4 regions of the Anaerostipes hadrus ATCC 29173 genome follow, and region 4 is predicted to be linked to each of the others. Evidence: riboswitches for the same ligand, from Rfam matches in the RefSeq annotation. Region 4 holds a riboswitch; each other region holds the start of a gene.
What was found. A riboswitch is a leader RNA that binds a small molecule or an ion and turns the genes downstream of it on or off. The one in region 4 is predicted to bind FMN.
Positions count from the first base shown of each region.

Region 1: it holds a riboswitch for FMN, as region 4 does, so the genes downstream of both, ribB (3,4-dihydroxy-2-butanone-4-phosphate synthase) here and ribB (3,4-dihydroxy-2-butanone-4-phosphate synthase) in region 4, are expected to answer to the same signal.
Region 2: it holds a riboswitch for FMN, as region 4 does, so the genes downstream of both, ribD (bifunctional diaminohydroxyphosphoribosylaminopyrimidine deaminase/5-amino-6-(5-phosphoribosylamino)uracil reductase RibD) here and ribB (3,4-dihydroxy-2-butanone-4-phosphate synthase) in region 4, are expected to answer to the same signal.
Region 3: it holds a riboswitch for FMN, as region 4 does, so the genes downstream of both, QUE18_RS11090 (ECF transporter S component) here and ribB (3,4-dihydroxy-2-butanone-4-phosphate synthase) in region 4, are expected to answer to the same signal.

Region 1 covers NZ_AP028031.1:2,121,883-2,127,361, forward strand. The annotation lists gene QUE18_RS10185 (IS701 family transposase) at 1-688, shown strand, start outside; gene QUE18_RS10190 (IS1182-like element ISClsp3 family transposase) at 740-2,251, opposite strand; partial or broken gene ribB (3,4-dihydroxy-2-butanone-4-phosphate synthase) at 2,503-3,102, opposite strand; FMN riboswitch at 3,305-3,419, opposite strand; gene QUE18_RS10205 (beta-galactosidase small subunit) at 4,123-5,076, opposite strand; gene QUE18_RS10210 (glycoside hydrolase family 2 TIM barrel-domain containing protein) at 5,060-5,479, opposite strand, start outside.
Region 2 covers NZ_AP028031.1:690,168-695,646, reverse strand. The annotation lists gene QUE18_RS03285 (FGGY-family carbohydrate kinase) at 1-742, opposite strand, end outside; gene ribH (6,7-dimethyl-8-ribityllumazine synthase) at 774-1,241, opposite strand; partial or broken gene ribA (GTP cyclohydrolase II) at 1,323-1,928, opposite strand; gene ribE (riboflavin synthase) at 1,949-2,608, opposite strand; gene ribD (bifunctional diaminohydroxyphosphoribosylaminopyrimidine deaminase/5-amino-6-(5-phosphoribosylamino)uracil reductase RibD) at 2,590-3,675, opposite strand; FMN riboswitch at 3,892-4,009, opposite strand; gene QUE18_RS03260 (hypothetical protein) at 4,085-4,648, opposite strand; gene QUE18_RS03255 (NUDIX domain-containing protein) at 5,443-5,479, opposite strand, start outside.
Region 3 covers NZ_AP028031.1:2,319,490-2,324,968, forward strand. The annotation lists gene QUE18_RS11070 (M20 metallopeptidase family protein) at 1-990, opposite strand, end outside; gene QUE18_RS11075 (DUF1700 domain-containing protein) at 1,013-1,471, opposite strand; gene QUE18_RS11080 (histidine phosphatase family protein) at 1,475-2,104, opposite strand; gene QUE18_RS11085 (thioesterase family protein) at 2,262-2,654, shown strand; gene QUE18_RS11090 (ECF transporter S component) at 2,718-3,335, opposite strand; FMN riboswitch at 3,483-3,625, opposite strand; gene QUE18_RS11095 (3-deoxy-7-phosphoheptulonate synthase) at 3,824-4,852, shown strand; gene QUE18_RS11100 (hypothetical protein) at 4,876-5,439, opposite strand.
Region 4 covers NZ_AP028031.1:1,589,670-1,595,148, reverse strand. The annotation lists gene QUE18_RS07800 (taurine ABC transporter substrate-binding protein) at 1-663, shown strand, start outside; gene QUE18_RS07795 (ABC transporter ATP-binding protein) at 675-1,499, shown strand; gene QUE18_RS07790 (iron-containing alcohol dehydrogenase family protein) at 1,512-2,630, shown strand; gene QUE18_RS07785 (YezD family protein) at 2,715-2,867, shown strand; FMN riboswitch at 3,148-3,262, shown strand; partial or broken gene ribB (3,4-dihydroxy-2-butanone-4-phosphate synthase) at 3,478-4,086, shown strand; gene QUE18_RS07775 (hypothetical protein) at 4,309-4,443, shown strand; gene QUE18_RS07770 (Rqc2 family fibronectin-binding protein) at 4,503-5,479, opposite strand, start outside.

The DNA of each region.
Region 1 (5,479 bases), 530 kb from region 4:
CATTGGCAATGCAAGGATTGATTCTGTCATGTATGATCTCGCTCCTGCACGGACTGGGCGCAGAGGACGTCCTGCCAAGCACGGAAAACGGCTTTGCGTTGAAACAGATTTTACTTTTTCCAAGGAAAAGATCGGTGATTATTATACTGGTGTCCGCCGGGTTTTCACAAAGATCTTTGGCGACCGGGAAGTTCTTGCTTATGTCACGGATACTGAAAAAGGAAACGGCACAAAACGTCTGTTTTTCAGCACAATCTTTTCAGAAGATCTGAAGGTATTTTGTACGGAGGAGGAACACTCATCTTCTGACCAGACAGATCATGATCCAGTAAACTATATTCCGCTGTTACTATATGCCTTTCGATGGAAGATCGAAATCGGCTACTATGACCAGAAAACGTTCTGGTCTTTTTGCGACTATATGGTACGGAGTCGCAAGGGAATAGAAATGCTGGTAAACCTGATTAATATCAGTTACTGTGCTATGAAGATCCTGCCTTATCAGGATAAATATTTTTCTAAATACCGTACAAAAAGTGTACAGGAGTTTCGTTTTGAATTAAATCAGGAAATCCGTAAACAGATATTTTTTGCCACTTTCGTGAAAAATATCGAAACACATATAAAATCAGAGACTATGATAAAGGCTTTAAAACAGTTGATTTGTCAACAAGTCTGTCATTTATAACGTTGTAAACTAGTGTTTTTTATACAAAAAACCACTTATTTCTAAGTGGTTTCAGACTGTAGACAAACTAGGTGCTGGGATCATCCCAGCACCATTTTTTCCTTTAAAGTTAAATTGTATCCAAAAATTTCTTAGAAATCTTCGCTTTTGTCCATTTAGCAATCCGTTCTTACCAAGAAATCTTGCCAGTTTTTTTAGATTCATACATGCAAAAGTAAGCCCGGCTTTCATCTCCATCCGTGCTTTTCCTATGTATTGTGTATATCGAAATCCATGGTGTTCTTTTGCTGTTCCAAAGATTCTTTCTATCGTTTCTTTTCGTTTCTGATAGATTGCTTTATTCCCTCTTACATGTCGGATATCTTCTGCTTTTTCTATATATTTTTCCCAAACATGACGTGTTATCACTTTTACATGATTCTTGCTTTCTGTACATTTGGATATCTGTGGACATTTTTCACATTGATATCCACAGCTTTTATATTCTCTGTATCCATCCCTGTTTGTTGTACTGTATCTTAGAATCTGATTTTCTGGACAGATGTAACAATCATAGTATTCATCATAAACATATTCATATTTCTTAAAAAATCCCTCTTTTGTCATAGGTCGTTTATATGGAAACAATGGTTCAATCCTATCTTTCAGAAGTTGTCTGGCAATCGCTGGTGTCTTGTATCCTGCATCTGCCACGATCATTTCTGGTTCAAAACTTTTCACCTTTTCATAGATTGTTTGAAATGTTCGGCTGTCATGTTCATTTCCAGGATGAACACTATATCCAAGGACCCATCCGTGTTCATCACATGCCGTTTCTACTGCATATGCAAAAACATGTTTATGTTCTCCTTTGCGAAACCATCCGCTTTCTGGATCTGTAATACTGCTCTTTTTGGTTTTTATATCGTCTGGTATCTGTTCAAGCTCATTATGTTGATCATTCCCAGATGTGGGAGGTGTTGGCGGATTCTTCTTATTTTTATCTTTTAGAGGTTTTTTCCCATGTGCCTGTCGGTCTTCATTGATCTCTTTTTGTAATTCATCTTCATACCAGAGTGCCTGTTCATGAGCAACTCTTTTTCGCATTTTTTTACTGTTGGCACATGCTTTTACATGAGTTGCATCAACAAAGATCTCGTCCGTATTGATCAACTTATACTTCATACATTCTTCCAGAATCTTTGAAAATATCTGTTCAAAAAGATCCGTGTCTTTAAATCGGCGGGAATAGTTCTTTCCAAACGTTGAAAAATGCGGTACAGGATCCAGCATATCCAGACCAAGAAACCAACGGTAGGCAACATTTACTTCAATCTCTCGGATCGTCTGACGCATACTTTTGATTCCATAAAGATATTGAATAAATGGAATTTTAACGAGCATAACAGGATCCATACTTGGACGACCATTGTTTTGACAATATTTATCTTCTACAAGATCGTAAATAAAGTTCCAGTTGATTGCTTTATCAATCAATCTTAGCATATGATCCTGCGGAACCATGGAATCCATTGAGAACATCATCATCTGTTCTCGTTTCTTGTCTGCATTTTTCGTCATCATAAAAAACACCGCCTTTCTGATAATTTTATTATACCAGAAAAACAGTGCTCATAGTAAAAGTCCCGGCAAATACCGGGACTTTGTCTACAGTCTGAAACCACTTATTTCTAAGTGGTTTCTCAGGTTGAACAATATATTCAGCTGATGTGTCCATGGACTGTAGCTGTAATTATATACATGTAGTATCATTCCAACATATCAATGACAATTATTTAACCTATATCTTAACATTTCTTTTATATTTGCTTGCATTTTCGGTAATCTTGCAAATTTTTTATTGTTATAAATTTCATTTGATACTGTTGTGCCAATTTTGATAATTCCTCCGTTCTCATCATTGTTCCATCTTCTCTCATAATCTCACAACACAATCCACATTCTTTTAAACCTGCCAATCTACATAAATCTACCGTTGCCTCGGTATGTCCGTTTCTTTCTAATACTCCATTTTTCTTTGCTTTTAATGGAAACATATGTCCTGGTCTTCGGAAATCTTCTGGTTTTGCATCTTCCTTAACACATGCAAGAGCTGTAATCGAACGTTCTACCGCTGAAATTCCTGTCGTTGTTGTAATATGATCAATGGATACTGTAAATGCTGTTTCGTGATTGTCTGTATTATTTTCTACCATCTGTGGCAGTTTTAGTTTTTCTACATATTCCTCTGACATTGGCATACAGATCAGTCCTTTTCCATGTGTTGCCATGAAATTAATATTTTCTGTGGTTGCAAATTGTGCTGCACAAATAAAATCTCCCTCGTTTTCTCGATCCTCATCATCTGTTACCAAAATAATCTTCCCTCTTCTTAAATCTTCTAATGCTTCTTTAATTGTATGAAACGTTACCATCTTGTTTCCTCCTAACATTGTTCTAAAGTTTTTGTTGATGATTTCTTTTATTGATTATCCTATACCGCCTCCATTAAAAAATGCCCTGGACAAAACGTTCAAGGCATAATAAAAATATTTGAATTGTTTATATATAAATCAATTGCTCTGGAATAAAAATATCCCAGAGCAATTAATCATAGTTAAAGAAACTTTTTCATGTTTTTTTCTTCTTTCATCCAGACTATACTGTCGGCTTCGGAATTTCACCGAATCATGCCTTACGGCTCGTGGGCTTTACCACCGGTAGGGAATTACACCCTGCCCTGAAGTTTTTTATTTAATTGTATAGTAATTATAATATGTTTATATTTTAATGTCAAGTTTTTAACTAATTAATGCATATTTGTCTTAATGAGTAATTTTTTCCTTATTGCTTGTATCAAGATTTCCCGTTGGTTCATCTGCAAGTATAATCTTTCATGGTTTTAACATCGTTCTTGCAATTGCTATTCTTTGTTGTTCTCCACCACTTAATTCGCAAACCTTATGTCCCAGATATTCCAACTTTCTCTAAAGATTCTTCTAACTCTTTTTCTTTAAAATTCTTTGTTGAATTGCAAAACTAAATTCCAGTCCATTTAAGTCAAAGCCAGAAGTTAGTTTTGCAAACTATCCCCAGAAATTACTATTGCAAATAAAAAATTATGATATATTAATGATTCAGATTAAAAATTTCTTTTAATCTTTTTTCGATTATCTATCGTCTTCATTAAAAATGCCCTGAACAAAATGTTCAAGGCATAATAAAAATATTTGAGTTGTTTATATATAAAAAGACAAAATATGCATATTAAACAAATTTTATCTTTATTATATTGATTTTTTTTGCAACTGCTCTTTATAATCTATGTTGCACTTCTCTCGGTAACACTTCGTGATTTAATGAGTTTACCGACTAAATCTACCGTTGGTCCTAATCAAAAAAGCTTTTTATCCAATCTCTAGTAATCTTAACATTCATATGTGTCCCTACTTTGCTTAACAGATAGTAAATGAATAATCTATATCTTCTTCTGCACTGATACAATATTCATCTTCTACATTGCTGCCCCAACTGTCAATGCCTCCAACACCTCGAACTGCTCCATAAATACAAAGAATCGTTCTTCTTGCTGGTGGCAATTCTTCATGATGCAATGCATTTTCAATTTCAGATGCTGTATAAGGTAAGCATGAAAAAGCAAATGGCTCATCTTTTTTCTCAATACGAAGTGTTTGAGATGAATAATCTGTCCTGCTATTATCGAGACTCGTATGTCTTACAATATCTACCCATTCTGTATCCATTCTCATACCACATTCCTGTGGAACAAGATATGGTGTTAGGCTCAAATCAGAAACTTCATAGACTCCTTCTATTGCTCCTGCTTTTCTATCTGGATAAGTTTCTCCTGATAATCCTTTATATAAATATTTATCTGCCAACGTTGGCATAACAAACCTCATACCAAAGACTGGGAATTCAGGTAATCCTTTAACACCATTATAATGCACATTCACCTGAATTTTTCCTGTAATATCTACCGTATATGTTACAACAACCGTTGTAGAAGGAGTATTGATTGTTTCATAAGTATATTGAACCCTGATCTCATCAGCTGAAACATCTCCTTCATAACTATTATTATCTGGTGCATATATTTTTTGTACTTCACCATCCATAAAAACCTGAACATCTTTACAATCGATAAACATATCGGCTGAAAGCCAGCTTCCACTCTTAATATGAAATTTACTTCCTCGATCATTATCTGTCAAGGCTCTCCAAAAAGTAGGCTTTGGACAGCGATATAACCATTCATATCCATTTTTTACTATAGATTCTAATCCACCTTGTGCATAAGAAAATATATAATTAAATTCTTTACCATGTACACCAAGTGTATAATCACCATATACAACTCTTAATTTACTTTTATCTGTATAAGCCATAGTAATACCTCACTTCCTGCATTGCTGGTTTTTCTTTTCGATCAGCAAATACGATTCCATTTCCTGAGAATTCGTAGTCTGATGGCCTGTCATCAAAGTCTCCTCCATAGCGTAGAACTTCTTTTCCTGTTACATGATCTTTTACTAAAATTGCTTGATCAATAAAATCCCATATGAATCCACCCTGATACATTTCAAATTCATCAATCAGTTTAATATAAGAATCAAATCCTCCTAAGGAGTTTCCCATATCATGCATATACTCGCAAAGAAGATATGGCTTCTTCGGATGGTTGCTCAGATATTCCCTTATCTCATAAGGCTTTGCATACATACGACTTTCTACATCAGATATGGTATCCTCATACTGTCTTGTATAGAAGGAGCCTTCATAATGAACTAG
Region 2 (5,479 bases), 900 kb from region 4:
CAGCTCCCGCACAGATTGGGATTCCTGGTTTCAACCCGGTTTCTTTTGCAAATGTCTCTGATAACGTTCCTATGATATCCCATGGTTTTTGAATCTTTGGCATCATTTCCATTGGGATTCCAAGGATCTCTAATTGTTCTTTGGACCATTTTTTCTCTGTTACGCGGTATCCTAGTCCCCATCCAGACATTGTTCCCCAGTCGATAAATGCATCTTCTGCAGACAGTCCTGCAAGATTGGCCAGGATATATGGGGCATTGTGCATGAATTTTCTGCCTTTTTCTTTAAAGCCCTCACAATTGTTCATCATCCAACGTGCAAACATCGCTGGAAACATGCAGTTTGGCTGAGGATTTCCAGTCTCTTTTGCCCAGATCTCATAATGATGGGATGCTAGTTCCTCAACATCTTCTTTTGTTCTGGAATCCAGATAATTGATGTAAGGTGTGATCGCATGGCAGTCCTTATCAACACCGACAATCCCGCAGATGATCCCATCTCCAAAAATAGAGCGGATGTTGTCTGGATCCAGATTCTTTTCTTTCATCTTTGTAACGCAGTTTCTGATCCCTGTAACCGTTGCATGAAGATACTGGTCTGCGTCCATTTCCACCCATCCCGGATGTGGATAATTTAAGATTGTTGCATTGGTATCCTGCACGATCAGGTTCATATCAATATCATAAACTGCTGTTTTTACACTTTGTGTTCCTGCGTCAAATCCTAAATAATATTGTTCCATACTAACTTCCTGCTTTAATTCCTGATTCTTTTTATGCTTCTACTTCTTTGATCAGCTGTACCATTTCGATTGCAGATAATGCACAGTCATATCCTTTGTTTCCTGCTTTTGTTCCAGCACGTTCAATCGCCTGCTCGATATTTTCTGTTGTAACAACTCCGAATAAAACTGGAATTCCTGTATTTAATGATACCTGTGCGATTCCTTTGGATACTTCGTTACATACATAATCATAATGGCTTGTTGCTCCACGGATCACTGTTCCAAGACAGATCACTGCATCGTATTTTTTGCTTTTTGCCATCTTGTCTGCGATCAGTGGAATCTCAAAAGCTCCTGGTACCCATGCGATATCGATATCTTCCTCTTTCACATCATGTCTTTTCAATCCGTCTAAAGCTCCGGATACTAATTTGGATACGATAAATTCATTAAATCTGGCTGCTACGATTCCTACTTTTAATCCGCTTGCTACTAATTTACCTTCTAATACTCTCATTTTAATTACTCCTTTTTTCTTCGTTAATTTCGTTAATCTTAAGGTCCCTGGGGCCTTAATTTTTTTAATTTTTCTGTTAATTTAAACTTCGTATGTTGTCATGTGTCCCATTTTCTTTTGCTTTGTCTGCATATAATATTTATCAAATGGATTGATTGGCATCTGGATCGGTACTCGTTCTACGATCTCGAGTCCATATTCATTTAATCCGTCAATTTTGGTTGGATTGTTTGTCATCAGTCGCAGTTTTTTGATTCCTAGATCCTGTAAGATCATGGCTCCTGCACTGTAATCTCGTTCATCATCTTTAAATCCAAGAGCTAAGTTGGCCTCGACTGTATCCATTCCCTGTTCCTGTAATACATAAGCTTTCAGTTTATTGATCAATCCGATTCCTCGTCCTTCTTGACGCATATATAAGAAAACCCCTCGTCCTTCTTTCTCGATCTGACGCATTGCACGACTTCGCTGTTCTCCACAATCACAGCGTAGAGATCCAAAAGTATCCCCAGTCAGGCACTCAGAATGCACACGGCATAAAACTGGTTCTCCGTCTGCGATATCTCCTTTGACCAGTGCTACATGATGTTCCCCACTTCTCTGGTCTACATACCCATGTGCCTCAAATGTTCCATATTTTGTTGGAAGCTGTGCGATTACTTCGCATACTACATCGCTCATCTTGTCTTTTTCCTCCTCGTTTTTTATTAAAATCCAGCATTTCTTAACATTTCCATTGTTAAGGTGCTGTTTGTATGTTTGTCGTTTGTTTCCTGCTGATCAAAATGCAGCAGTTTATCTATATATTTCCCAACCATGTCATTCTCCAGATTGATCTTATCTCCTGGTTTTTTATATCCAAAATTGGTATTTTTTATGGTATGTGGGATCATGGATACGGAAATGGTATCATCGCTTAACTTAGCGATCGTCAAGCTGATTCCATCGAGTGCGATCGATCCTTTTTCAATACAGTATTTCATGATATTTTCTGGGGCTTTGATCGTAAACCATACAGCATTATCATCTTGTTTTATACTAACAAGTTCCCCTGTATCGTCCACATGGCCTGCTACCATATGACCTCCGAACCTTCCATTGGCTGCCATCGCTCGCTCTAAGTTGACAACAGATCCCTTTTTTAAACTTCCAAGACTGCTTCGGTTGAATGTCTCATTCATCACGTCTGCCTGAAATGTATTGCCTCTAATGTGAGTCGCTGTCAGGCAGACACCATTAACTGCTACGCTGTCTCCCAATTTAAGATCTTCAAAAATAACATTTGCTTTGATCGTAAGGACTGCTGCTTTGCTTCCTCGCTTCAGGGATATGACTGTTCCTAATTCTTCTACGATTCCGGTAAACATGATCTCACCTTCCCTTCCAGTAATATGTCATTTCCAAGTGGTGTTGCCTTTAATTCATCAAATACCAAAGCTTCTTGGATCCTTTCGATTCCTTTGCCTTCTACAGGTGTTTTGGCCTTTTCTCCTCCAAATAATTTTGGAGCAATATAGGCATAAACTTTGTGAACACAGTCGTTTTTGATCAAGGATTCATTCAAGATTCCACCACCCTCAACTAAAACACTGTCAATTTCCATATTTCTTAACTGTTTTAAAACTTCTTTGACATTGACCTTTCCGTCTTGTTCTGACGTTTTTAAGATCTTGCATCCTTTTTGTTCTAATTTTGCAATTTTTTCTTGATCTTCACTTATGGTAGCAATGATCGTTGGAATTTCTCTGGCTGTTTTTACGATATTTGATCCTTCCGAAATCCTTAAGTTTGAATCACATATCACACGGATTGGATCATTTCCATGTTCAATTCTTGCATTTAACATGGGATCATCTGCTAAAACCGTACCGATCCCTGCCATGATTGCTGCATACTGGTGTCGTAATGTATGTGCATGTCTTCTGGCTTCTTCTCCTGTGATCCATTTGGATTCACCGGTTGCTGTTGCGATCTTTCCATCCAATGTCATTGCGTATTTTAACGCTGTATATGGAATATCATTTTGAATATAGTGAAAAAATATATCGTTTAACTGTCTGCACTCTTCTTCAAGGATTCCTGTTTCTGTTTCTATGCCATGATCATTCAGGATTTTGATCCCGCCTCCTGCCACTTTCGGATTAGGGTCTAAGTTCCCGACATATACTTTCTTAATCCCCGCTTCGATCAATGCTTCCGTACATGGTGGTGTTTTTCCATAATGGCAACATGGCTCCAATGTTACATAAATCTCAGCTCCCTCAGGATCTTCTATACAGTTTTTTAAGGCATTTCTCTCTGCATGTAATCCGCCGATCTTCTCATGATATCCTTCCCCAATAACCCTTTGATCTTTTACGATCACTGCTCCGACTAAAGGATTTGGATTGGTATATCCACAGCCTTTCTTGGCAAGTTCGATCGCACGCCGCATATATTCTTCTTTCAAATATTTTTCTCCCTTCCCTTCAGGTTCTTTGATTTTGGGAGGTTGGATTTTGATTGGTATTGAAATCGGAAATATAAAAAGGAGCTCCTGATCTTTGTTCTAATTCTTCAGGAACTCCTTTTTGATATCTTGATATTTCTTTTTGAAATAAAAAATCCTGGAATTATAAAAATCCCAGGACATGATGATCAATATCACTTCTTAAATCTTCTTCCATCCAGACTGTACTGTCGGCCTTGGAATCTCACCAAGTCATGCCATATAAGGCTCGCGGGCTATAACCGCCGGTAGGGACTTGCACCCTGCCCTGAAGACGTTATGTAATTTATTTATAGAATAGCACTCGCTAACTGTTGTGTCAAGTGAATTTTCTATCACTTCAGCATAGCGTTTTTTACATTCTCTTTCGCATAAATACTACAAGTAAAGCAAAAATCACGACTGCAGCTGCTCCGATCGCAATCCCTGTTGTGTGTTTTTTCTTTGTTTCTTTCTGCTCTTTTTTCTTTTTTTCTTCTTTTTGTTGTTTCTGTTCTTTTGTTTCTGTTGTCACTTTGGTCGTTGTTGTTTCTGTTGTTCCTTGTGTTGTTGATTCTTTTGCAGATGTTGTACTGTTGTTTGTCTGTTCTGTAGATGAATTTTCTTGTTTTGTTGTACTATTTTTAGATTGTTTATCTTTTTTTGTTTCTGTCTTCACAGTTGGATTTTTCTTTTCTTCTATGTCATTTTTCTGGTTCTTTCCCATATATGCATCTGCTTCTGGAACATCAATCTTTCCATCCATATAATCCTGATATGCCTGTTCTGCCCCTGCTCTTGTTGGTGGATAACCATGCGAAGACAGCCATGATTTCGCCTGCTGCTTTTCTTCATCTGTATATGCATAAGTCGCCACCGGACGGCTTGTGATCATTACTGCTCCCAGAATCAGCATTAAAACTAATAATAACCTTTTCATTTGATACTCCCTCTTTCATTTTGAAACTGTTTGATTAATCTTGTATATTATAGCATAATTTAGTAAGAGTTCTATAGATTATTCGTTTTTATACAATCCTGATTTGAAGTGGTAGTGTTGGTCATGTATGAGTCAGAAAAAAGATAAGAAGAACTATTTATAAGGATCCAAGGTGACACTCCGCATTTTTGAAAGCGTTTTTTACAAATCGCCGATCCGCGCCTGTTCCTTTGATAACTCCCTGGCTGCGAGCCAAAATGCCCGCAGCTACGGTCAGACAATCAACCACAGGGCGCTGCGAATTTGTAAAAAACGCATTCAAAAAGTGCTCATGTTGTCACCTTGGATCCTTATAAATAGTTCTTCTTATCTTCTTTCTGACTCATACAACAAAACACTATTCAAATCACTACACAGTGTGTATGTTTTACTGTATTGGCGATAATAGTATCTGTCTGCCACTGTCAAAATAAAAAACAATAATGTTTAACATACATCCATCAGCTTAAATTTTCTTATTTTTATGATTGAAAGTCTTCAAGTATTTAGAGAAAAAATGAAAGATAGCCTGTGAGCAACAATCGAATTCCATAGGAGTTTTGACGGAATCGCAGCTGGATCGGGCAATTGTTTGAGCGTCAAAGACTACTGGTTTCAGTACCTTTGAACGCGAGTTATTGCAGGAGATCCAGCGGATAAGCGTTCTGTCAAAACTCCGTCAATGGAATTCGTGTTGCTCACAGGCTATCTTTCATTTTTTCTCTAAATACTCAATGACCTTCAACTCATACAAATTAAATTTTCTCTACTTCATCCAAGTATATACAATTT
Region 3 (5,479 bases), 730 kb from region 4:
ATCTTCTCCTAACATCATTGCTTCAACATGGGTAAACTCTGACGGATCAAAGACTTCCCCTGCTTTCTCCATGACATCTTCTACAACACCCGGATCATTGATCAGTGCCCCATGGCTTGATTGTTGAAAATCAACCGAAACATCTACTCCATACATCTGTTCATGGGCTTTCGCGATCTCTTTGACTCTGCGCTCGATCATCTCCTGAGCTTGTCTGGAAAATGTTCTTGCAGTCCCTTCGATCTTTGCTTCCCCTGCGATCACATTTCTCGCTGTCCCGGCTTCGACCTTTCCGATCGTTAAAACTGCTGGATCTAATGGATTTAAATTCCTGCTGATGATGCTCTGAAAATTCATAACCATGGAAGATACTGCCACTGCAGTATCAATCCCTTCATGTGGTTTCCCTGCATGTCCTGATCTTCCGTATAAATGAACTGCCAGCCAGTTTGTCGCTGCCATTCTTGGGCCTGCTTCCAATGAAATCTTGCCAGACGGTATACCGTTAAAAATATGGATTCCATAAATGCGTTTCACACTGTCCAAAACTCCTGTCTTCAACATGAATCTGGCTCCTTCTGCGGTTTCTTCCGCAGGCTGAAATACAAGATATACTCTGCGATCAAGTTCTGATTCATGTTTCTTCAATATCTTTGCTGTTGCAAGTAAGATTGCTGTGTGTCCATCATGTCCACATGCATGCATACATCCGTGATTCAAAGATGCAAAATCAAGTCCTGTCTCTTCCTGTACTTCCAGTGCGTCCATATCTGCCCTTAATGCGATCGTTTCTTTCTTGCCATTGCCAACAACTGCAATGATTCCTGATGGATCAAAAATCTTATAAGAAATCTCCCATTCTTCCAGATGTTCTCTGATATATTCCATCGTCATCGTTTCATGAAATGCTATCTCAGGACAACGGTGCAGTGCTCTTCGAAATTCGACCACTTCTTCCTGTATCGCATATGCTTCTTCATTTATATCCATATTGATTCCTTTCTTTGTTTCCTTACCTTCCTGTGATCTTCATGATCAAAGCTACGATCACACCGATAATGATCACGGGGCCTAACACAACCATCATTGCACTAAATACATGAAATAGTAAATAAATGATAAAAATAAATATGATCACTGACAGAAGACATCCAAGTTTGAACTTTGTAGAATTCATCGTAAAAATATGTGTGTTACCACCAAACATATCTTCTGGTGTTCCTTCATCCTGTTCCTCTTCGTAATACTCTGTCTGTACATAGTCATCATCCTCACCTTTGGCATCAATGATCGATCTGGCGATCAGTCTCGGACTTCCTAATTCATTCAATACATCCTGTTCGTTCTTTCCATTTCGGATCTGCTCATTGATATAATCCTCATAGTAATTCATGTTCTCCTGAATCACTGCCTGTGATACCATTCCCTCTAAGGAAGATCTTAACTCCTCCATAAATTGTCTTTTTGTCATATATCATTCTCCATCTTTATTGTAGAAAATCTCTGATTCCTTTAATACATGGCAGACACCATCTTCAATCTGGATCGTTGTCACACCACAGTTTTCCTGTCTTGGCGCATGCCAGTATTCCTTAATCTCTCTCTGATAAATATATGTAAGTAAACTGTGGATCCATGCTCCATGAGAAAATACTGCTATATGTTGATATTTTTTCTCATTTGGCAAGATCATATCATTGAAAAAATCAGATGATCTTGCGATCACCTCTTCGTGTGTCTCACATCCTTCAATTTTTTTAAATTCTTCTGGCGCATCAAAGAATTTGAGAAATGGATCCTGTCTTTCTCTCAATTCCTTTAATGTTGCACCCTCAAACGATCCAAAACACGCTTCTTGAACCCGTTTATCTTCATATAGCGGAATATTCCTGCCTCCAAGAATGATCTCTGCTGTTTCCTTCGCACGTTTCAACGGACTGGTATATGCGATATCAAATGGAATATGTCTAAGACCTTCTCGCGTAATAAATGCCAATTCTCTTCCATATTCATTCAATTCGATGTCTGAACTTCCCTGAATCTTAAATTCCTTGTTCCAATCTGTTTCTCCATGTCTGATCAAATATAATTTCAAACCAAGCACCTCCAATTTACCAATAGCATACCTTATTTTTCAAATCGAGTCCAGTCTTTCTTCTTTGTGCAATTTTTTGTAAAAATGTGAAAAAACTATGGAATTTTTAACGAACTTTGCTATACTAAAGATATACATATAAACTAAAATTTTAGGAGAGAAAATTATGAACATTCATGTTGGAGACGAAATCGAATTAACAGAAGAAGTAGTTCCAGAAAACACTGCTGAGAAATGGGGAAGCGGAAGCCTTCCTGTTTATGCCACACCTGCCATGATCTCTTTGATCGAGCAGTCTGCAGTTAATCTACTAGCTGGAAAACTTGAAGAAGGACAGACTACTGTTGGAACAAATTTAAACATTGCGCATGTTTCCGCAACACCAGTTGGTGGAACGATCAAATGTCATTGTTCCTTAACAGAGATCGACCGCAAACGTCTGGTATTCCATATAGAAGTAACTGATAACAAAGGACGTGTTGGAATCGGTACTCACGAAAGATTCATCGTTGCCAGTGAACCTTTTATGGAAAAAGCAGCTAAAAAATTAGAAGATTAATTTTTAACTCTGTGTACGCAAAAGGTGCCGGAATTCTTATTCCGACACCTTTTTCTTATCTTCTTATCTGTTTGTTCCCTTTAAGATTGGAGAAATCTTCTTGTAGATAAAGAATGTGATCACAACACTGCACATTCCTTTGATAAATGTAAATGGCATATTAAACCAGATCAATGCATCCCATAATGTCTTTACATTCTTGTTGATCGCCTGATATGCTCCAAGAATTGCCTGCATTGGCATGAAGTTTGTGTATACTGGATATACAACAAAGTAGTTTGAAAATACACTGACTACTGACATCAGGACTGCTCCTGCTAATGCTCCGATCATTGCACTCTTCTGTGTTTTCTTTCTCTTATAAATAAGTCCTGCTGGTAATACAAAGCATACACCTAAGATAAAGTTAGATAGTTCTCCGACTCCACCTGTCTGTGTATGAAGAAGGTTGATCGCATTCTTGATAAAACATACTGCAATTCCAGATACCGGTCCCATCGCATATGCTGCCAGTAATGCTGGAAGTTCTGAAAAGTCAAACTTGATAAATGGTGGTATCAACATTGGAATTGGAAATTCCAAAAACATCAGCACAGTTGCTAATGCTCCTAACATACCTGTCACTGCGATCGTTCTGATATTGAACTTCGTTCTCTTCATTGTCATTGTGTCTCCTGCCATGATAATTCTCCCTTTCTGATTTAAAATCTTAGCTTTATAGGGTCTCCCTATAAATTAAAAAATCCTGTCCATTTATCTACATAAACGACAGGGCTTCTGACTTGATCACATATCTTCTATCTGCATAACATCTTAAGATATGTCATCCAACTACTTCTTTCATCCAGACTATACTGTTGGTTCAGGATTCTAACCTGATCGGCCAAACGCTCGCGGACTTGCCTCTCTTGGAGTATCACCGCCAGTCGAGAATTGATACTTTCGTATCTCACTCTGCCCTGAAGTTGGAGAATCAATCTTCTCTACTTCAATATTCAATTACCAGAAAATGAAAGTGTTTCCTGTTTATAAATTTTATTATAATAACTCCTGTCTATTTTGTAAAGTCCCATTTCACATTTCCTTATCTTTACACAAAGATTATTATTTGTTAAAATATACACAAGCAAATTTGCTTTATTGTATGAATTGTTAAGGAGAAAACAACTATGGGAATGCACAAAATCGCTAAAATGCCTTCTCCAGAGGAACTAAAAGAAGAGATGCCTCTGAGTGAAGAAGCAAAACAAATCAAAGCTGCAAGAGACAAAGAAATCCGTGATGTATTCACAGGCGCATCTGATAAATTCTTAGTTATCATCGGGCCATGTTCTGCAGATAATGAAACTGCTGTTATGGATTATCTCGGACGTTTGGCAAGAGTTCAGAAAGATCTTGCTGATAAGTTACTGATCATCCCTCGTATTTATACAAACAAACCTCGTACAACAGGTGACGGATACAAAGGTATGGTTCATCAGCCAGACCCTGAGAAAGCACCAGATATGGCTAGTGGACTTCGTTCTGTCCGCAAACTTCATATGGAAGCATTAGAAGAATTCCATATGCCTGCTGCAGACGAAATGCTTTATCCAGGAAACTGGCCATATATGGAAGATCTTTTATCTTATGTGGCCGTTGGAGCTCGTTCTGTAGAGAACCAGCAGCATCGTTTAACAGTTAGTGGATTTGATATTCCTGCCGGAATGAAGAACCCAACTGGTGGTGACTTAACTGTTATGATGAACTCTATCACAGCTGGACAGCACCAGCATGATTTCATTGCAAATGGATATGAAGTCAAGACAGATGGTAACCCTCTGACACATGCCATCTTACGTGGATCTGTCAACCGTCATGGAAACAATATTCCAAACTACCATTATGAAGATCTGACTCGTGTTGCTTATATGTACGAGAAATTCCAGTTAAAGAACCCTGCTGTTATCGTTGATGCAAACCACTCTAACTCTGGGAAACAATGGGATCAGCAGCCTCGTATCGTACAGGAAGTTCTTCACAGCAGAAGTTTCTTACCTGAGATCAAATCTCTTGTTAAGGGTATCATGATCGAAAGTTATATCGAAGATGGCAACCAGTCCATCGGTAACGGTGTATATGGACAGTCTATCACTGATCCTTGTCTTGGATGGGACAAATCTGCTGCTCTGCTTTACCGCATGGCAGATTATATATAGAAACGTATAAGATCCTAGATATATCACTTCCAAAGGTTCAGGATTCCTGACATGATCGACGGATTGATGAAACTTTCCAGGATGCATCCCAGTATTATAAATGTTATTTCAAACCAAATACTGAAACGAAATAAGAAGGAATGTCTCTGTTCATAGAGCATTTCTTCTTTTTTTTGGGCATAAAAGTTTCGCTTGATCAGCAGCAGCAAGGTGATCACATAACAGATAAAATGTGGAAATAAACTCATAAATACAAGAACCAGTCCTTTGATGCCCATTTGCACGATCTGCAAAGATAACATTGATCCAAAGAAAAATGCCATACAAAATGCAAAACTGTATAAAAAAATCCAAGGTTGCAAAAGATATGCCCCCAGATAAATAAATGCATATTGTTTTCCCCTTTTAAACAAAATATAAAAAAACAGACTGATACTTGCTTTATATAGATCCGTATTATTTAAAACCAGTGATCTTACGGTACCTCCATATGCGAGATAATCCTGGTATACAAAATTCGTAAATACACTCCCAAAGATTAACCCAATGATGATCCATAATCCTGAAAAGAATTTCTCTTTTTCCACAATTTTTTCCTCCTGTCATATCTTATGCAGTGCCTGTCTT
Region 4 (5,479 bases):
GAATCACTCGTTGTAAAAAACAATGCCAATGTAAATTCTGTAAGCCAGCTAAAAGGTAAAAAGATCGCGGTGCCATTTGCATCCACTTCACACTATAGTTTATTAAATGCCTTAAAACAGGCAGGACTCAAAGAAAGTGATGTAAAATTATTAGATCTTGAACCAAATGATATTCATGCGGCATGGAAACGAGGAGATATTGATGCAGCTTATGTATGGTATCCAGTGCTTAATAATCTAGTAAAAGACGGAAAAATCTTAACAGGAAGTGACAAACTTGCAAAACAAGGAATTATTACAGCAGATTTAGTTGTTGCAAGGCGTGATTTTGCAAAATCAAACAAGAATCTGGTAGTACGCTATATTAAGGCACTGAATCAGGCAAATGATTTGGATCAGAAAAATAAAGAACAGTCAATCAAGGATATTTCAGAGATTCTTAATATCAGTGAAAGTGATGCCAAATTCCAGAGAAATGGTTTTGAATGGATTGATGGAAAGAAACAGTTAAGTAAAGAATATTTAGGTGAAAATATAGCAAATGTATTGAAAAATACAGCAGATTTCTTAAAAGAACAGGGAAGTATTAAGAAAAGCCCGACTTTAAAGGAATATAAAGACCATGTACAAACGAAATATCTGAAAGAAGCATTAGAAAAATAGGAGATGAGACAATGAGTGAGACAAAGAATACATGGAAAGACAAACTATATGAGACAGACAATCCACTGATCGAGGTAGAAGAGCTTGATTTGGATTATCAGACAGCAAAGGGATGTGTAAATGCTTTGTCTCATATCAATTTTAGCATTCATCGAGGAGAGTTTATTACTGTATTAGGTCCAAGTGGTTGTGGAAAATCTACCTTATTAAAAATTCTTGCAGGATTTATCAAACCAACAAAAGGAAGTGCAAAATTAGAAGGAAAGCAGATTAAAGGAACAGATTGGAGTAGGGGAGTAGTATTTCAGAATCCGCCGTTATATGAATGGTTTTCAGTCAGACAAAATATCGCTTTCGGTCCGAAGATGAGAAAAATAGCAAAAGAAGAATATGAACCAAAAGTAGAAGAATATTTGCAAAAGGTTGGACTGACAGAGTTTGGTGAAAAAAAGATTTATGAATTATCAGGAGGAATGAAACAGAGAGTTTCGATTGCAAGAGCTTTGATCAACAAACCAGAAATTCTGTTAATGGATGAACCATTCGGTGCATTGGATGCATTTACAAGAGAAAATATGCAGGAATTGATCCGCAAGATCTGGTGGCAGAGTGGAAAAACGATCTTTTTTATTACACATGATGTAGAAGAAGCATTGCTGTTAGGAAGCAGGGTTTTAGTGTTAAGTCGACATCCAGGAGAAATTGTCGATGATATTCAGGTGAATTTCTCAAGAAAGATCGTAGAAGAAGGAATCAGTGATATTCAGTTCAGTGAAAAATTTTATCATACAAGAGAACGTTTATTAAAACTGATCCATGCCCAGTATGACAGATAGGAGGATTTGTATATGAAGTGGTATTATGAACAGCCAGTCAAGATTATATTTGGAGATCATAAAATACAGGAATTATCAACAATCATTCAAAAAGAACAATATAAAAAAGGAATTCTGGTGACAACCACACATTTTATTAAAAATGGATTTGCAGGGCAGTTACTGGATGATAAGAAAAATCATCTGGCAGATATCTTTGCAGGATTTTCACCAAATCCAGATGTAGAAGAAGTGAATAGACTGGGAGAACATTTAAGAAAAGAAAAAATAGATTTTATCGTAGCACTTGGTGGAGGAAGTGTGATCGATGGAGCGAAGGCGGCTTCTGTTTTAATAGAAAAAGAAACATCAATCCGAAAATATCACAATACAGGAGAGAAAGTTCCAAAAAAACATTTGCCATTGATCGCAATTCCAACAACGGCAGGAACTGGAAGTGAAGTAACCAATGTTTCTGTATTAACAAATAGAAACCAAGGAATCAAAGCACCAATTGCATCGGAAAGTTTTTATCCACAATATGCGATCGTAGATCCAACACTTACATGGAGCATGCCAGCAGATCTTACGGCAAGTGCAGGAATTGATGTGTTATCTCATGCAGTAGAAGGATACTGGAGCCGCTTGCACCAACCAATTTGTGACGTATTGGCTGTCTATGCAGCAAAACTAGTTCTTACAAATATAAGAACGGTATACAAAGATCCAAACAATCAGGCAGCAAGAGAGAAAATGGCAGCAGCATCTCTGATCGCAGGACTTGCATTTGGTCAGCCAAAAACAACTGCTTCCCACGCATGTTCTTTTCCATTGACAAATTTATACCATATTCCACACGGAGAGGCTTGTGGTTTGACATTAGATTTCTTTATCCGATTAAATGGAACCAAAGATTTTAGGACAAGAGAATTGACCAGTCAATTAGGATTTTATGATTATGAACAATTTGCAGATGCCGTACAGAGATTAAAAAGAGATCTTCATTTAAGAACAAATTTAACCGATCTTCATATCAATGAAGAAAAGAAAGAAGAATTGATACGATTAAGTCATCATGCCAATTTAAAAAATAATCCAGTGGAAGTTACAGATGAAGATTTGAGAAGACTTTATGATGGTTTATGTGACTGAAATATTGACAGAAATATGAAAAATAGGTATAATCGAGTAAAAACAGATAAAACATACAGGATTAATAGGAAATAAGGTGGGCATATGGAACATAAAATAAAAAGATCACAAGAACAACACCAATGGAAAGAAAAAATTGAAGAGTTATTAAAAAATATGAAATATGGCAATATAACGATCATTGTTCAGGATGGAAAGATCATTCAGATTGATAAGACAGAGAAACATAGAATATAGCAAATCGAAAATCAGTCTCAGAAAAGGATTGGAAAGCGATCATCAGTGGATTATGATTCTCAAAAAGGAGATGTAATTATATGGAAAACATAATTATCCTGTGAATTAAAAAAGACGATTTAAAACTATCAAGGTGCAAGCAATATTTTATCATTCTAACTGTCTCAGTCCATTGATATGATCCAAAGTTTCGTAGAATTCTTTTTGATATGGACAGTAGCTGCATAGCTTAAATCTTGACAACAAAAATCAAAATTATTATAATTAATATATAAATAGAATAAATCTTCAGGGCAGGGTGAAAATCCCTACCGGTGGTAAAGCCCACGAGCCGTAAGGTATGATTCGGTGAAATTCCGAAGCCGACAGTATAGTCTGGATGAAAGAAGAGAACAAAATATGGAAAAATGGAAATGTTTTTACGACTATGGTCAATTGCTCTAGAATATTTTTGTTCCAGAGCAATTGATTTATATAAATAAATTCAGATATTTTTTACTCTGCCTTGATCAATCATTTAGATCAAGGCATTTTTAATGGGGTGATAAGATAAAACTAATAAACAAATATGATCAAGAAAAATTTTAGAATTATGGCAGGAGGATATAAAATGGTGACATTTCATACAATTGAAGGTGCATTAGAAGATTTAAAAAGAGGAAAGATTATTTTGGTAACGGATGATGAAAATCGAGAAAATGAAGGAGACTTTATTTGTGCAGCACAATTTGCTACAACAGAAAATATAAATTTCATGGCAACGCATGGAAAAGGATTAATCTGTATGCCAATGTCGGAGGAGTATGTAGAAAAATTAAAACTTCCGCAAATGGTGGAAAATAATACAGATAATCACGAAACAGCATTTACTGTATCAATCGATCATATTACAACAACGACAGGAATTTCAGCAGTAGAGCGTTCAATTACAGCTATTGCATGTGTGGATGAAAATGCAAAACCAGAAGATTTTCGAAGACCGGGACATATGTTTCCATTAAAAGCAAAGAAAAATGGAGTTTTAGAAAGAAATGGACATACGGAGGCAACGGTAGATTTATGTAGATTAGCAGGTTTAAAAGCGTGTGGATTGTGCTGTGAGATTATGAGAGAAGATGGCACAATGATGAGAACAGAAGAATTAGCAAAATTAGCAGAGCATTTTCAAATGAAATTTATAACAATCAAGGATTTGCAAGATTACAGAAAACGCAAAGAGATATAAAAGAAATAGTCAGTTGACGATTGATCTCTCAGAGGATTTTATGTTGGTGGAAAGCTGTAGTGAGATTGCGAATGTGATAGATATTGTGGAAAGTCAGATGAATTAGGATAAAATGGGACAAATTTTGTCATAAGCTAGAAATGTATAAAATCAAGAAAGAAGGATTCCACATTAGAAAATGTATAAGGATCCTTCTTTTTATTTGGAGATAACGAGATGGCAATATCAAAATTAATGTATATGAAAGAAACAGCAGGAAATCCAGCGAGACACTTAAAAAGAGCAATCGAATACGTTATGAATCCAGAAGAGGATATTAATCGACGATTGTTTGGTTTCTATTATGTATAAATTTAAAAAAATTGATATAAAAAATGTAGGATTTATAAGGCCTGCAAAGTGTTTTTAATTTATTCAACAATTTCAATTCCATCAATATTCGGAACACACATCATAGAATAGTTTGTATGATAAATGACAAATCCAGGTTTTGCCTTTGGTGGCTTTCTTAGTTCTTTTCTCTGAACATAATCAATCTCAACCTTCGGTGCCTGACGCCCCTTGGAATAATAAGCTGCAAGGCGGCCAGCTTCTTCAAAGGTAGCATCTGGAAGAGTCTCCGCTTGTTCCTTTCGTACAATAACATGGGACCCAGCCATATTCTTTGCATGGAACCACCAGTCCCCGCCATTTGCAAACTTAAAACTTAATTCATCATTCTGATAGTTATTTTTTCCAACATACATATGGAAACCATCAGAAGAGACAAAATGTAATGGTTTGGATTTTGCCTGTTTCTTTCCCTTTTTCTTTCCGTGGCTCTTAATATAACCATAATCAGAAAGTTCATCTTTGATCAGCTGCAGGTCTTTCTCATCTTCGGATAAAGAAAGAGCAGTAGAGATCGAATCGAGATGATCAAGATCAGCTTTTGTCTCCACGACAAGCTCAGAAAGAGCTTCATAAGTACGTTTTAGCTTATTATATTTTGCAAAAAACTTTTTGGAATTCTCCAAAGGAGTCTTTGTTGGATCAAGAGGGATCGTAATCTCTTCGTTTGTGTAATAATTCATGCAAGTTAAAGATTTTGCATTTGGCTCTAGTCCATATCCATATGTCTGTGTAAGTTCTCCATAAACTTTGAATTTCTCACGTTTCTCGGTATCCTTTAACTGACGAAGCTGCAGATCATATTTCTTGCTCGTCCTCTCAAGAGCAGTCTGCACGATCTTACGAAGGTCAGAAGATTTCTGCTTCATTCTTGTATATTTTTCCTTCTCAGAATAATACCCGATCAGCACGTCAAAAATAGAATCATATGTTTTCTCTGTACAGTCAGGATAAGAAGTTAAAGGAATACAAGAAAATTCCTTAGGTTCTTCCCCAG